DNA from 3 places in the Bacillus sp. KNSH39 genome. Region 1 is predicted to be linked to each of the others. Evidence: riboswitches for the same ligand, from Rfam matches in the RefSeq annotation. Region 1 holds a riboswitch; each other region holds the start of a gene.
The links. Region 1 has a riboswitch for S-adenosylmethionine ahead of ACUL40_RS08785 (hypothetical protein). Riboswitches for the same ligand answer to the same signal wherever they lie in the genome.
Positions count from the first base shown of each region.

Region 2: linked by a shared signal. The riboswitch ahead of ACUL40_RS21785 (cyclase family protein) and the one ahead of ACUL40_RS08785 (hypothetical protein) in region 1 are both predicted to bind S-adenosylmethionine.
Region 3: linked by a shared signal. The riboswitch ahead of metK (methionine adenosyltransferase) and the one ahead of ACUL40_RS08785 (hypothetical protein) in region 1 are both predicted to bind S-adenosylmethionine.

Region 1 is NZ_JBQXYO010000001.1:1,742,193-1,747,555, forward strand. Features, by position in the region: gene ACUL40_RS08775 (NAD(P)H-dependent oxidoreductase) at 1-228, opposite strand, end outside; gene ACUL40_RS08780 (SWIM zinc finger family protein) at 252-641, opposite strand; gene ACUL40_RS08785 (hypothetical protein) at 904-1,161, opposite strand; SAM riboswitch class I at 1,262-1,360, opposite strand; gene ACUL40_RS08790 (hypothetical protein) at 1,492-1,683, shown strand; gene ACUL40_RS08795 (YwiC-like family protein) at 1,714-2,436, opposite strand; gene ACUL40_RS08800 (ECF transporter S component) at 2,619-3,320, opposite strand; gene ACUL40_RS08805 (ABC transporter ATP-binding protein) at 3,293-4,954, opposite strand; gene ACUL40_RS08810 (energy-coupling factor transporter transmembrane component T) at 4,927-5,363, opposite strand, start outside.
Region 2 is NZ_JBQXYO010000001.1:4,250,297-4,255,659, forward strand. Features, by position in the region: gene ACUL40_RS21770 (hypothetical protein) at 63-1,328, shown strand; gene ACUL40_RS21775 (ATP-binding protein) at 1,466-2,692, shown strand; gene ACUL40_RS21780 (hypothetical protein) at 2,922-3,302, shown strand; gene ACUL40_RS21785 (cyclase family protein) at 3,331-3,963, opposite strand; SAM riboswitch class I at 4,049-4,161, opposite strand; gene ACUL40_RS21790 (PRK06851 family protein) at 4,311-5,363, shown strand, end outside.
Region 3 is NZ_JBQXYO010000001.1:3,140,285-3,145,647, reverse strand. Features, by position in the region: gene pckA (phosphoenolpyruvate carboxykinase (ATP)) at 273-1,859, opposite strand; SAM riboswitch class I at 2,088-2,209, shown strand; gene metK (methionine adenosyltransferase) at 2,379-3,578, shown strand; gene ACUL40_RS16070 (GNAT family N-acetyltransferase) at 3,620-4,144, opposite strand; gene ACUL40_RS16065 (hypothetical protein) at 4,216-4,395, opposite strand; gene ACUL40_RS16060 (MogA/MoaB family molybdenum cofactor biosynthesis protein) at 4,632-5,141, shown strand; gene ACUL40_RS16055 (molybdenum cofactor guanylyltransferase) at 5,138-5,363, shown strand, end outside.

The DNA of each region.
Region 1 (5,363 bases):
ATCTGCTTCTTCTACTAACGTTCTATACCGAGCTGTTTCCTCTTCATTTACTAAATCGCGTCTTTTCTTCTCTTCATTAAATACGAGGACTGGATCAAATTGTTCTTTGTATAAATCAAGTACGGTAACTGAATGATTTGTTTCCTGTAGTCCTTTTTGCACATGATTGAAAATCGCCGCGTTAAAACTTGAAGGGTTAGGATGAGCATATATAATTAGTACGTTCACTACAAAACAACTCCCTCTATACGTTAAAGTTTCTCCTTCTTTAATAACTTCTCTACAATTTGTACGTTTTTCGAACTTTGCAACAATCGATTTAATAATATAAGTAACTCTTCTTTTTCTAAATCTTTCAGTTTCTCTTTAACTGCACTCTCACCAGCACCTTGCATATCATAAACAACTGCCACCATATGTTTACAATAATTTTCATAGGGACACTCACAGTTACTTTCTGAAAAATCTTCGAGATCGATAACTACTTCATAATTCCTTGCATTTCCAGTAACGAAAGCAAACACTTTTTTATCTTGTATTTCAACATCTTCTACATGCCCACCTTCATAATATTCATATCCCTTATCTACAATGTACTTTGGGATCCATTTCGTTATATCTTTTAATAAGTAAGCGTACATAATTGTACCCCTTCCTTTAATTCCCTTTTGACTTCAAAAATCCTGCATGTTATTCTAATTACTGTTAAGTAGCAAGTCTACGTGACAAAACGACTGACACCTATTCGGCGAAGGTGTCTCTTTTCATTTGCAGCCGATATGAATTGCCTCTTTCAGGCACATTCAATTTTTGACACTACACACTCAACACCATTCCCTGTATCAGGCTGCTTTAGCAGTCTTTTACTCTACATACTCCGTTATTTTAAGAAAAAAAGAGAGCTTAGCTCCCTTTTCTCGCCTTATACAATACCCCTTTTTCAGCATAGAGATATTCATCAGCTAATGTAATTTTCCCATCCAGTTTTAGTTCGTCTAATAATCTTGATAAATAAAATTGATGCAACATCTTTTTCGTGAATTTTCCTTCATGATGCGAAACGATATGTTCTTGAATATCTAACAATGATATCGGCTTATCTTGCTCTATCATATATTCATAAACTGTACTACGCAGTTTTACGTATTTTTCGAGTGTCACAGTAATGCGCAACCCCTTTCTTCTTAATATAAATTTTCGTAATCGGTTTTTTTGCAATAAAAAAACCTCTCCGATAAGAAGAAGTTACGTATATATCTTCGTCTTATCTCCCAGAACAAATATGTTCTGCTGGAATTAGCACCTGCATCGCGGTTGCTGGGTTTCATCGGGCCAGTCCCTCCACCTCTCTGGATAAGAAAATATTCACTTAATTCTTACTATACGTAATTCCACTTTAATTGTCAAACAAATATAATAAATATAACAAATTATATTTTCTTCCTTACTGTTCATACTACCCATATACGAACATGCAAGGAGGATTATGAAATGCATCAAAATGCTCGCGGATATGTACAAGATTCTTTTCAATCATTACAAGAAGCTAAAAATTGTTTAGAAGAAGCGCTCGAAACAGTTGAAAAAGATTTTAATCGCGCTCGTATTGAACAATCACTTTATGCTGTTGAACAAGCTATTCAACGTTGCGAGTACACCGTTCACATTTTAGAAAAAGATTAAAAACTTCCCATCAATTGATGGGAAGTTTTTTCAAATGGCATACTTCATAATTATTGCCGTTATGATTAAAAAATATACAGAATTAGCAATTTCTAAAATTCCTACTTTTTTAATAGAAATTTTTTTGCCATACAACACAATTGCTCGAATGACACTTGGTATAAAAATAAGAGAACACCACGGATTAATCACAAATATGATTATCGTTAATACGATATGATATCCCCAAGATATAAGACGATACTTCGGGTTATTTTTTTCACGAATCATCGTTTTCACATAGAACGTACTACCTAAAAAGTATAAAAATGAAATAAGCGCAATGAATAATGCTGTATGATCGATTTGCTTCATTGAAAAGGAATAACTAATTAACCCACCGATACAAAACACAATAATCGCACAAATATCATTTAATAGTGCTCTTTCATTTTTTTGACGAGCGTAATACATATTCACTATAAATAATGGAATCATTACTATTACGAATAAAAGAATTCGCCACTCATATAATAAAGAAATCATCCCAAATAGGAACGCAATAAGAAAATAAATAATGGCAACTTGTAAAAACTCTTTTTTTCGTCTTTGCTTTATGTACGTAAGAAATGGGTACGTAGCTAAATAGATAAAGAACCACGCTAAAAACAATGGAATATGATAAATAGTAGGTTTCCCAAGTATGACACTTAATAAAAAAGGAATAACAAGCATGGCCCATGCACCATGTTGCTTCGGAATAACTAACTTCATTAACTATACACCTCCCTTTTGAAAAAAGTTCTCACCTACAATTATACAAATAATTTTATATAATAGCGGATGCATATTGAATCGATTTTTTGACAAAAAAATGCTCCTTACATTATGTAAGAAGCATGAAAGAGGCAAACGAATATGTAAGTCGCGACCCTACCTTATATGAGTATGCTTTTCTATGTCACGTTATGCTCATCTAATATACCGTATTTCTTTTTAAATCTTGTAAGAATCGTAATCCATGAAGTACTAAATAGTAATAAGAAAATAACATTCGAAATCGCATGGCTCAAATCAAAGTAAAAACTTGCGATATAATACGAAATGACAGTTTCCCATGTTGCTTCTCGTATAAAACCGAGAAGGCCCCAGAAATTCATAATCCAGCCAAATAAAAAGCCAACAATTACTCCGTAAAGAAGTCTCCCCCATAGCTTTTTCATAAAAAATGTATTACGAAGTAAACCTGCTATAAAACCAATCATGCCCCACGAAAACATTTGCCACGGTGTCCATGGACCTTGTCCTAAAAAAATATTAGATACGATTGCTGCTGTAGCACCAATCATAAAACCAGTTTCACTTCCAAATACAATTGCAGAAACGATAATGACAAAAGAAGTTGGTTGTACACTTGGTAAAATAGAAAATGGCACCCGGCTTACTGCTGCAATTGCCGCTAATACAGCAACGAGAACAATTTCACGTGAAACAAACGCCTTTCTTTCAAAACGGATATAGAAAGGTAACATAATAACCGCTAATAGAAACAAACTACTTAACATGTAATAACCGTCCATGACAAGTGTCGTAAAAAGCAATGTGCCGATTATTACTGCAAAAATACATATTATGAATGCAACATATCGTTTGGACACGCTTCGCACACATCCTCCCATGTTAATGCATATGGCAATTCTTTTCGAATGAATCGATTAATAGATGTTGTATAAAAGAAGTTGCCGCTAAAAAATTCTTTCGGTGCATCATTCATAATGACTGTTCCATCAAATAACATCATACATTGATCCACGTATTTCGCTGCAAACTCAATATCGTGCGTTGCCATTACAATTGTTGTACCTTCTTTTTGCAGCTTCCTAAATAGTTCTCCTACTCTTTCTTTCTTCCATGGATCCAATCCCTTTGTCGGTTCATCAAGTAATAATATCGTTGGCTTTGATAATAACGTCGTACATAACGCAAGTAATTGTTGCTCTCCTCCGCTACAATCATGCGGATGGCGTTCTTTAAGCGAGTACAACCAAAACTGTTTTAGCGTATCTTCTGCTATTTCTTTTCCTTGTTCTCCATATAATTCACGCGCACGTTCATAAACCTCGTCCCATACTGTATCAAATGTAAAATGGTAATACGGATGCTGCGATACATACCCAATACTTTTAAACCGTTCTTTCGAATCGATTTTATGTACCACTTTTCCGTTCCACTTTACTTTTCCTCTTCTCGCTTTTTGTAATCCTGCTAAAATCGTTAACAGTGTAGACTTACCTATACCGTTCTTCCCAACGAGCGCTACCCATTTTCCTTTTTCAATCGAAACTGATAAATCACGTAAAATAAGCGGACTATTTTTTTCATATTGGAACGAAATATGCTCTGCGCTTAAAATTACCTCTTGCTTTTCACTTTGTGCTATTGGGTCATTTACATATGATATCGCTGCAAAATCATTCATTTTCATTTGCGCCTCTCGCACTGTAAACGGAATATCTCTCACATTCCACTCTAAAAATAGCCTTGGAATTTGCGGAATAAATGGACGGAATGTTTCTACTCCCCACATATCCGTAATAACAATTTTAGGACTACCATCATACATAATACGGCCATTATCCATACAAACAACGCGTGTTGCAAGCGGGATAACTTCATCTAAGCGATGTTCACTTAAAATAATCGTAATTCCAAGTTCTTCGTTAATCCGTTTTAATAATCCTAAAAATTCTTTTGCAGCGATTGGATCTAACTGCGCTGTCGGTTCATCTAATAATAGCAATTTCGGCTGCATAACTAATACCGCAGCTAAATTGACAAGCTGCTTCTGCCCACCAGATAACGTATGAACAGATTGATGCAATAAATCTTGAAATCCTAAAAAGCTAATAAGCTCTGCTATTCTTTTTTGAATAATATGTGATGGTAATCCGATATTTTCTAAAGAAAATGCTAATTCTTGAATCACTGTATCCATAACAATCTGGTTTTCTGGGTTTTGAAATACCATCCCAATTTCTTGGGCAGATAACAAATCAGCTACTTCCTCTATTAAAACACCCTCATAAAATATCTCTCCAGAACGCGTACCAATTGGAAGTAACTCCTTTTTAAAATGTTTTAATAACGTCGTCTTCCCAGATCCCGATCCTCCAGCAAGTGCAATAAACTCACCTTTTTGAACAGAAAGAGAAATATGCTGTAACGCGTATTCGTTTTCATCAGCATATGCAAATGATAAATTGTTTATTTCTGCATGCGCCACCATATCCATTCTCTCCCTTCCATCATAATTGGTAAACTAATAAACAGTGTAAATAATACAAACATCATTCCATCATATTGCTGGAATAAAATAGATTCGACTTTCGGATAAATAATCAATTTCCCTCCGCCATAATTACTACATACAATAGCAGCTATAAATAAAATGATTAAATAACTGAGCGTATACCAATCACGCCTTTCCATTCTATAGCGAATATACGTCGTACGCTTCGTTACACCAAATCCACGAGCTTGCATAGAATCTGCCGTTTGCAGTGCATCTTCTAATGAACAAATTAATAATACTTGCAGCAATTGCATACCATTTTTGACGCGTTCAATTATCGAACCTGAATCTACCTGCACACCTTTCGTTTTTTGGACGAGTGTGATTTTCTTTAATCGTCTTATAAACA
Region 2 (5,363 bases), 2.5 Mb from region 1:
ATATATTCAATTTATTTTTTGAGGAGGAGCTGCTCAACTAATTTATTAAAGGGGTTTTGTTTGTGGAGCAGTTTCCGAATTCGTTATCAATTACATTGCTTGGTAGTGCTGGTGGAGCAGCAAAAGCAGTTTTAGCAATTTTAAATCAAGCGATAGCAAATGAAAAAGATCCAATTTATGAAGTATTAAAGAATGCCAAATTTCATTTGGTGGATATAAAACAAAAAGATAGGACTTATTATGATGAGTTGTTTTCGAATCTGAAAGGTCAATTATATTTATATGAAATAAACCTTCAAAATGTAGTGGAATTTAAACAACATTTAAAAGAAAAAAGAACGAGTGTTGTGATTGATGTTTCAGGGGCAGATACAATTAGAGTATTAAGCTGCTGTAATGAACTAGGAATTTGTTATATTAACTCAGCCTTGGAAAATGAGGCAGTAGATCAGGACGATAGCTTAATTGGCTTTCAGCTTACGGAAAGATATACAAGGTTTGAGAAGGAGAAAGAGAAATTTACAAATACAAAAGCGATTATAGGTTCAGGTATGAATCCAGGTGTTGTTCAATGGATGGTTGTTGAACTTATGAAGGAACGACCAAATGAAAGGCCAAGAGCATGTTATATTGTAGAACATGACACGTCATTTTTGAATGATACAGCACTTATAAAGCCACATACACTTTATGCTTCATGGGCAGTAGAGCGATTTTTAGATGAAGCAATCTGGAGTTATCCGATGTATATGAGCCATCATCGTCCTCTTTACTTTTATGAAGATGTATATGCTTCAGAGTATAAAGTGAAGTTAGGAGAAAAAGAATTCTATGGTTGTTTAATGCCACATGAGGAAGTATTAATTTTAGGGAAAAACTTTAATATGGAAGTTGGTTTTCTTTACCGAATTAATGAGTATACAACAAATATAATTAGACAGAACTTAGATCAAGTAGAAGATTTATGGAACTGGAATCGTAAAGTGTTTAATCCAGCGGAAGAAGAGGTTGCTGGAGAGGACTTGGTCGGTGTGTTACTCGTTTATGAAAATAGTGAGACATATATGTATAATGTGATGAATAGTAGCCAAGTTTTTCGTAAATATAAAACGAATGCAACGTATTTTCAGGTAGGGTGCGGGATTTATGCGGGCTTGTCCAGTTTACTTTTAGATCAATTTGAACAAGGTGCTTATTACGTTGAGGAGTTGTTATTAAATACAGAAAGTAAGTACGGTGAGTATTTAAATTTATATATGAAGGATTTTGTAATAGGGCATAATAATTTTACGGATGGATTGTTACATGACAGGGTAAGATGGATGTAAGTTGTTACCAAAAGGAAGGAGAGATCTCCTTCCTTTCAGTATTATAAGGTTAAATATTGCCCTGAAAGCAATTTCATACTTATACTTTAAGGAGATAACAATGAAAGTTTTTTGTATCGATCAAGGGGAGTTTTTATATGAATAAATACAAGAGCTTGATTTATGAAGAAAGAAGAGCCTTAAAGGTATTTATATTATTATTTTATATTATATTCTTTTTATATGACGCTATATATTATTTTGTATATCCTGCTATGAATATTAGTGGAACAGCGGTAGGTTGGCCAGAAGGTAGTCTTGGGATAGGTGTGCCTATATTTGTAATAGCATTATTTCCTATTTCTATATATCTTCAAAAAAGAGGGTATGTATATTCTGTAAAATATTTATTTTTATTTGGGTACATGTTTATCAATCTTGTGAATAATTTAATGATTTATTTACGAACGGATAGACCTTTTGAACATGGCAGTATGGTAGAAATGTTATTAATTTTATTTGCCCCGGTTTTCGTGAATAGAAAATACTTTTATTTAGTGTCCTTTAGTGTAATTGGAAAGTACGTATTTTTCACATTGCTATTACAAGATTTAAAAGTGATAATTCCACTTGTTTTATGTGTATTTTATTTCATTATTTCACATTCTTTATTAAAACGATTTCAATCTTATGTAAGAACAGTGGTTGAAATGATGAACAATATGAAAGAGACGGAAAATTTAGCTGTGATTGGGACTATGTCTACAACAATTGCTCATGAAATTCGAAATCCGTTAACAGCGTTAAAAGGGTTTACGCAAATGCAAAAAGAAAGAAATCCAACTGATACGATGAGCTACGACATTATGCTACAAGAAATTGAAAGAGTCAATGGATTTGTTAGTGAATTGATGTTGTTAGGAAAACCAAAGCCAACAAATTATGAAAGGTGTAATATACGAGACATCCTTCTATATGTTGTGCATCTAATGGAAAGTTATGCAACGCAATATAGAGTTAAATGTCATTTACAAGTAGATGGGAATTTACCGGTTATAAACGGTGATGATAAGCAATTAAAACAAGTGTTATTAAATATCATTAAAAATGGAATAGAATCAATGCCAGAGGGTGGAGAAATTCATATCCGTGCATATCAAAAAACGCAAGGACATTTGTGTATTTCTGTTGAAGACCAAGGATTTGGTATAGAGAATGAGAAGTTAGAAAAAATTGGCAAGGCGTTTTACACAACAAAGGAGACTGGTACAGGACTTGGATTAATGATTACATATAAAATTATTAAGGAACATCAAGGGAGTATCACGATCCAAAGTAGTGTAGGAGTAGGAACGAAAGTAGAAATTTTTTTGCCGACCTTTTAATGTATTGGGAGAAAAGATTTTTCAGAAAAGTGTTCTTGTTGTGTAAATATAAACATTTTATAAAATGTTTCAAGAAGGGTTTTTTTTATAAAATACTTCGTTTATAATGGAGGAAAATATCGACATGAGATTGATTGCTCATGTAGCGGTTCAGTAGTGTTATGAAAAGATAAGAAGGGGTGCACACGCATCCTTTTTTCTATGCAGATATTATGAAAGAGGTGGTATGATGGAATTAACATTAAATTCGACTGTATGTTTACACACGATTCAATTTCGAAAAGAGCAAAAGAATTATATTGTAAAAGATACAATTACAGGAGAAAAATATGAAATGCCGCCACTTTGGATTGATGCATTGGCAATGATGCGTGACGGTTTTTTATTGGGGGAAATTGAGGAGAAATTAAAAGAAGAGTATCCATCCGAAGAAGTGAATATGTTAGCATTCACGAGGCAACTGTTAGAACTAGAACTTGTTGAAATGGTAGATGGAGAAGAGATAGCTTGCACAAAGAAGAAAGAGATAGATTGTTTAGCTTGGGTGCGTCCTCGTGTGGAACAATTCTTTCTTAATTTAAATAGAAAATATAGAAGCAAAGACCAGTAGTGGCCTTTGCTTTTTTTATAGGCTATGTTTAAAAAATAACAGCAAATGCTCTTGCGAAAGCACCGTCACTATTTTTAATTTTTAAAGGTGCTGCTGAGAAAAAGAAACGTTTTGCTTCGATAGCATCTAGATTTGTTAAGTTTTCAATTAAGTAAATATCATTCCCTAGTAATATGTGATGAATCGGTGATGTTTCTGTTGTGACTTCATCAGGAGAAATGAAATCTAAACCGATAGATTTTACTTTTAATCGCACTAGTTCTTTAGCTAATTCTTCAGAAAGATAAAATGCTTCCTTCTCATAAGCTTCTGTATTCCATTTTGTGGATAGATTAGAATGAAAAATAACAATATCACCTTCTTTTATGTCAGTATTATGCAATACTGTCTTAGGTAATTTTCGCTCTTGAATATGTGTTACATCTATAAGAACAGCTTCACCTACAAATTGATCCAGCGGTAATTGATCGATGGTCGTTGCGCCTGAAATAAAATGCGCAGGAGCATCACAATGCGTGCCAACATGAACGACAGAATGAAAATCTGTAACTTGATATCCTGATTCTTCAACACTTGTAACAGCTTCTAGTTGTATTTTAGGTGTTCCAGGAAATTGAGACATATTATTTTCAAATGTTTGTGATAAATCAATTACTTTCATTTTACATACCTCCAATATATGTTTTTCAAATAATAAAAAGCTCATCCTTCAGTATCAAGAAAGATGAGCTTTACATGCTAGTTGAGTTTTATCTTCCAAAATGCATTGCATTTTGCAGGAATTAGCACCTATTCAGTTTGTATAAACTGAGGTTGCTGGGCTTCAAAGGGCCGGTCCCTCTGCCTCTCTTGATAAAGAAGTATTCAGTTTTTAAAATCGGAATTTTCCGATAGTTAAATTGTAATTCATTTCCTTTTTGCGTGCAATACAAAATAGGTATTCACCCAAATAAAGCTGCTCGCATATTGTAGCTTATGTAAATAGAATGCTGCGAAGGAGTGAGTGCAGTGACAGGAAATGTATTAAATTATTATGCTGGTGGTAATACAGCTAGGGGATTTCACAATTTATACGAAGAGAATTTAAAAGGATTAGACAGATTATTTATCTTAAAGGGTGGCCCAGGAACGGGAAAATCTTCTTTAATAAAGGCAATAGGTCGTGAATGGATTGAAAAAGGATATGATATTGAATTTTTACATTGTTCTTCTGATAATAAATCGGTTGATGGTGTAATTATCCCAAAATTAAAAGTAGGAATTGTTGATGGGACATCGCCGCATGTTATTGAGCCAAAAATGCCAGGAGTTGTTGAAGAGTATATAAATTTAGGAATTGCTTGGGACTCAGATAAACTAAGAAAGCAGAAGTTAGAAATTGAAAGATTTGTTTCAGAAGCAAGCAAAGCTTTTCAGTCTGCTTACGCACGTTTTAAAGAGGCATTGGTTATACATGATGAGTGGGAGAAGATATATATTGATAATATAGATTTTAATAAAGCAAATGAACTAACCAATCAGCTAATCCAGAAATTATTTGCAGATAAAAGCGGGAGACAATCGCTTGTAAAACATCGTTTTTTAGGAGCTGCTACACCGAAAGGAGCAGTTGATTTTGTTCCTAATTTAACAGAAGGGTTACCACATCGTTATTTTATAAAAGGGCGCCCAGGCTCTGGAAAATCAACGATGCTCAAAAAGTTAGCTAAGGCAGCTGAAGAAAAAGGGTTTGAAGTTGAAGTATATCATTGCGGATTTGACCCGAATAGTCTTGATATGGTTATCGTAAGAGAATTAGGATTTGCAATTTTTGATAGCACCGCACCACATGAATATTTTCCAAGTCGCGAGGGTGATGAAATTATTGATATGTATGCCCTTATTGTTACGCCAGGGACGGATGAGAAATATGCGAAGGAAATTCGTGATGTCTCCATTCAATATAAAGCAAAAATGAATGAGGCGATGTCTTTCTTAGCGAAAGCAAAATCGGTTCGTGATAAATTAGAACGAATTTATATTGCTGCTATGGATTTTTCAATAGTAGATGCATATAAAGAG
Region 3 (5,363 bases), 1.4 Mb from region 1:
TACGATGTGAAACCCGAGAGATGTAGTGAGTAGGGATATAATGTATATATTCGAAGCTGTAATTTTATAATCTAGGTCACAGATGAAGAGATTAGCGTTTCACTTTATATAAGATATAGAAAGAAGCTTACGTTTTCACGTAAGCTTCTTTTTTATGTAAGTGTGTGTAACCGTTAAGCCGCATTGGGTTTTGTCGGTGAGTACGCGAAACTTTACGGTTACACGACACTTATTCATATGAGTAAAGGGTTATTCCAACAAAAAGTTTTAATTTAAGCGATTGGACCGCCTAAGTTAATAATGTCTTCAGATACGCTGTCGAACTTTTTGAAGTTAGCTTTGAATTCATTTGCAAGTTCGATTGCTTTTGCTTTGTAAGCAGCTTTATCAGCCCAAGTTTGTTCAGGCATTAACACTTCGTCAGGTACACCTGGTACGTGAAGTGGAACTTCAAGACCGAAGATGTCATGTTTAGCTGTTTCAGTTTTCGCAAGTTCACCGTTTAATGCTGCTTGAATCATTGCACGAGTGTAACCTAAGTTCATACGTTTACCAACGCCGTATTCGCCACCAGTCCAGCCAGTGTTTACTAAGAATACTTTCGCATCGTGTTTCTCGATTTTTTCACCAAGCATTTCAGCATAGCGAGATGCATCAAGTGGTAAGAATGGTGAACCGAAGCAAGTTGAGAATGTTGCTTGCGGAGATGTAACGCCGCGCTCTGTTCCTGCTAGTTTACTAGTGTAACCACTTAAGAAATGATACATAGCTTGCTCTTTTGATAACTTACTGATTGGAGGCAATACGCCAGATGCATCAGCAGTTAAGAAAATAATTGTATTTGGGTGTCCAGCAACACTTGGCAGTACGATATTGTCGATCGCATGCATAGGGTATGCAGCACGAGTATTTTCTGTTAAAGTAGTATCGTTGTAGTCGGCGATACGTGTTTGGTCATTAATGATAACGTTTTCTAAAACAGATCCAAATGTGATTGCATCGAAAATTTGTGGTTCTTTCTCGTGAGAAAGGTTTACACATTTCGCGTAGCAACCGCCTTCAATATTGAATACACCGTTATCAGACCAACCGTGCTCATCATCACCGATTAGTTTACGGTTTGGATCAGCAGATAATGTTGTTTTACCTGTTCCAGATAAACCGAAGAATAGTGCTACGTCGCCTTCTTCACCTACGTTTGCAGAGCAATGCATAGAAAGAATATCTTGTTCAGGTAATAAGAAGTTCATAATAGAGAAGATTGATTTTTTCATTTCTCCAGCGTATTCTGTACCACCAATTAGTACGATACGTTTTTCGAATGAAACCATAATGAATGCTTCAGAGTTTGTACCGTCAACAGCTGGATCAGCTTTGAAATTCGGTGCAGAAACAATTGTGAACTCTGATTCATGAGTTGTTAATTCTTCTTCAGTTGGACGAATGAATAATTGATGTACAAATAAATTGTGCCATGCATATTCGTTAATAACTTGAATTGGTAGGCGGTAATTGCGGTCAGCGCCTGCAAATCCTTTGAAGACGAATAACTCTTCTTTTTCTTTTAAGTATTCTAAAACTTTAGTATATAATTTATTAAAATGTTCTTCAGAAATCGGTTGGTTCACAGCTCCCCAAGCAATTTTGTCAGCAACCGATGCTTCTTTCACAATAAATTTATCTTTAGGAGAACGTCCTGTATATTTTCCAGTTGAAGCAGAAACGGCACCAGTCGAAGTTAATTTCCCTTCATTTCGCATTAATACTTTTTCCACTAATTGCGGAACACTTAGTTGAATCTGTGCATTGCTTCCGTTCAATAATTCGTGTAAACCAATTTGGACATTCACAGTACTCATATTTATATACCATCCTTTTCATTTAATGAAATATTTCTCGTAATCCCCAACAAGAGTATAACACAATTATATAAATAATGTATACTATTTATTTCTTTTTGTTTGTGTGAATGCATTATTTCCCTATTAATATTTCATTTCAGGCGTATTGAGAAAAACTTTCAGGAAAATGTGAATATTAATTGACAAATGAATATCATTTCTTTAGTATAGGTTGGGACGGATACTCTCTTATCCCGAGCTGGCGGAGGGACAGGCCCGATGAAGCCCAGCAACCTCACTTGTAGTGGTAAATACAGGTGAATAGGTGCTAAAACCTGTGCGAGGCTACAGGTCTCGAACGATAAGAGCGAAGGGCAAAAAGCAGTATGCAAGTAGCAAATTAAACCTTTCCTCTATGTAAAGTAGGAAAGGTTTTTCTGTATGCTTGTGTGGGAGAATAAATGTATGTCGCAGTTTGTGGCAAATTAAGGATGAGTTCCGTACAATATATACAATTACTGTAGGGAGGTTTACCACATGACAAAAAAACGTCATCTGTTCACATCTGAGTCTGTAACTGAAGGACATCCAGATAAAATTTGTGACCAAATTTCTGATTCAATTTTAGATGCGATCTTATCAAAAGACGCAAATGCACGTGTAGCTTGTGAAACAACTGTAACAACTGGTTTAGTATTGGTAGCGGGGGAAATTACGACTTCTACTTACGTAGATATTCCAAAAATCGTTCGTGAAACAATTCAAGGCATTGGTTACACACGCGCAAAATACGGATTCGATGCAGAAACTTGTGCAGTTTTAACATCTATCGATGAGCAATCTGCTGACATCGCTATGGGTGTTGACCAAGCGCTAGAAGCACGCGAAGGTCAAATGACTGACGCTGAGATTGAGGCAATTGGTGCAGGAGACCAAGGTTTAATGTTTGGTTTCGCATGTAATGAAACACAAGAGTTAATGCCACTTCCAATCTCGCTTGCTCACAAATTAGCTCGCCGTTTAACTGAAGTACGTAAAGATGATACATTATCATACTTACGTCCGGATGGAAAAACGCAAGTTACAGTTGAGTATGATGAAAATGGTAAACCAGTACGTGTTGATACTATCGTAATTTCTACACAACATCACCCAGATGTTACATGGGAAGAAATCGATCGCGACTTAAAAGAGCACGTAATTAAAGCTGTAGTACCAGCAGAATTAATGGATGGAGAAACGAAATTCTTCATTAACCCAACTGGCCGCTTCGTAATTGGTGGACCACAAGGTGATGCTGGTTTAACAGGACGTAAAATCATCGTTGATACTTACGGTGGATACGCTCGCCACGGTGGCGGTGCATTCTCTGGTAAAGATGCAACGAAAGTTGACCGTTCTGCAGCATATGCAGCTCGTTATGTTGCGAAAAACATCGTAGCAGCTGGTCTTGCTGAAAAAGCAGAAGTACAACTTGCATACGCAATCGGTGTAGCACAACCAGTATCAATTTCAGTTGATACATTCGGCACTGGTAAAGTATCTGAAGACGTACTAGTAGAGCTAGTTCGTAACAACTTCGATCTTCGCCCAGCTGGTATTATTAAAATGCTAGACTTACGTCGCCCAATTTACAAACAAACAGCAGCTTACGGCCACTTTGGACGTACTGATGTAGATCTATCATGGGAACGTACAGACAAAGCAGCAGCTTTAAAAGAGCAAGCTGGTCTATAATATATGAAAAAAAGCTTTGCGCGGTGAGCGCAAAGCTTTTTTTATTTATAATTACGTTGGAATAAAGCGAAGAGTTCAATGTCATGCCAATTGCCATTGCGGAATATAGCTTCTTTACAAGTTCCTTCATGTTGAAAACCGAGTGATTTATATAATTTAATTGCTCTATCGTTAAAAGAAAATACTCGTAAAGAAAGGCGATGTAAATTTAATTCTAAAAATGCATAATCCAATAATAAGGTGAAAGCTTCCTTCCCATAACCTTGCCCCCAGTAATCCTTGTTACCAATATCAATAATACATTCAGCGTTTCGATTATACGAATCAATATGAATTAAAGAAGTAATACCAATTGAAAGATGCGTAGATTTTTCTTCAATGATATAGCTCTTAGAGTCCGAAGAATGAATAAATTGCTGGCAAAGTTTTTCTGTGTCTTGAAGGGAAGGTTTATCAAGAGTGAGAGTAGTTGAACTCATAACGTCTATATCATTATGCCATTTATAATATGTTAGAATATCATCTTCGGAAAACTTTCGTAACTGGATACGGTTTGATTCAAACAATGTAAGTCCTCCTTTTGTATTTCCTTTTCACATGATTTACAAAGGATTGATTTCTTCTGGAACATATGTAATCAACCTTTCATTTGACGTGCTTTACCTGCGCAAAATGCACTACTTAGTAAAAATAGTGTCGCGAATATAATGCTTACTAATGTAGCGTATGGAATTGCGCCTTTTAAGGAAAAGCCGACAGTGATTGAAGCGATGAATAAGAGGATAAATGTTGTTGTTAATTTTTTATAAAGTTCCATACTATGTAGACCTCCAATTTATTTTTTAGTACAAGTTTTAAAATTGAATTCTATTATGTAGAAAATATAAAGAGTAGCTAAAGATGTGTAGTCTAGGAGTATAAGAAAGGGCACTTTCCTTTTTGTGGGTTAGTATACTTATATTGTATCATGGCGCATGATTGGCTTCATACATAATTGTGTAAAGGTATGTATGATAAAATGAAGAAAAGTCTTTAAGAAAGGAAAGATAAAAAATGAGTGTAACTGAACATAAAAAACAAGCTCCAAAAGAAGTGCGTTGCAAGATCGTGACGATTTCCGATACACGTACGGAAGAAACAGATAAGAGCGGACAACTATTACATGAATTGTTAAAAGAAGCGGGACATAAAGTAACTTCTTATGAAATTGTAAAAGATGATAAAGAAAGTATTCAGCAAGCAGTGTTAGCTGGTTATCATAAGGAAGATGTAGATGTTGTATTAACAAATGGCGGTACTGGTATTACGAAACGCGATGTCACAATTGAAGCAGTATCAGCGTTATTAGATAAAGAAATTGTTGGATTTGGTGAGCTGTTCCGTATGATTAGTTATTTAGAAGATATCGGAAGCAGCGCAATGTTAAGTAGAGCGATTGGTGGTACAATTGGGCGCAAAGTAGTCTTCTCGATGCCAGGGTCTAGCGGAGCGGTTCGCCTTGCGATGAATAAATTAATTTTACCGGAATTAGGTCATATTACATTTGAGCTGCATCGCCAATGAGTAAGTATGCTGGAATTGTATTAGCAGGTGGTATGTCGAGTAGATTCGGTGAGCCGAAAGCGTTAGCAATTTGGAAGGGAACTACTTTTGTTGAGCATATTGTGAAAGTGATGGGAAATACTTTGCAAGACATTGTAGTAATTAGCCATACTGATATAAAAGAGCGAGTAGAGCAATTCGTACAAGTACCTGTTATAGAAGACATTCCGCACTATAAAGGGA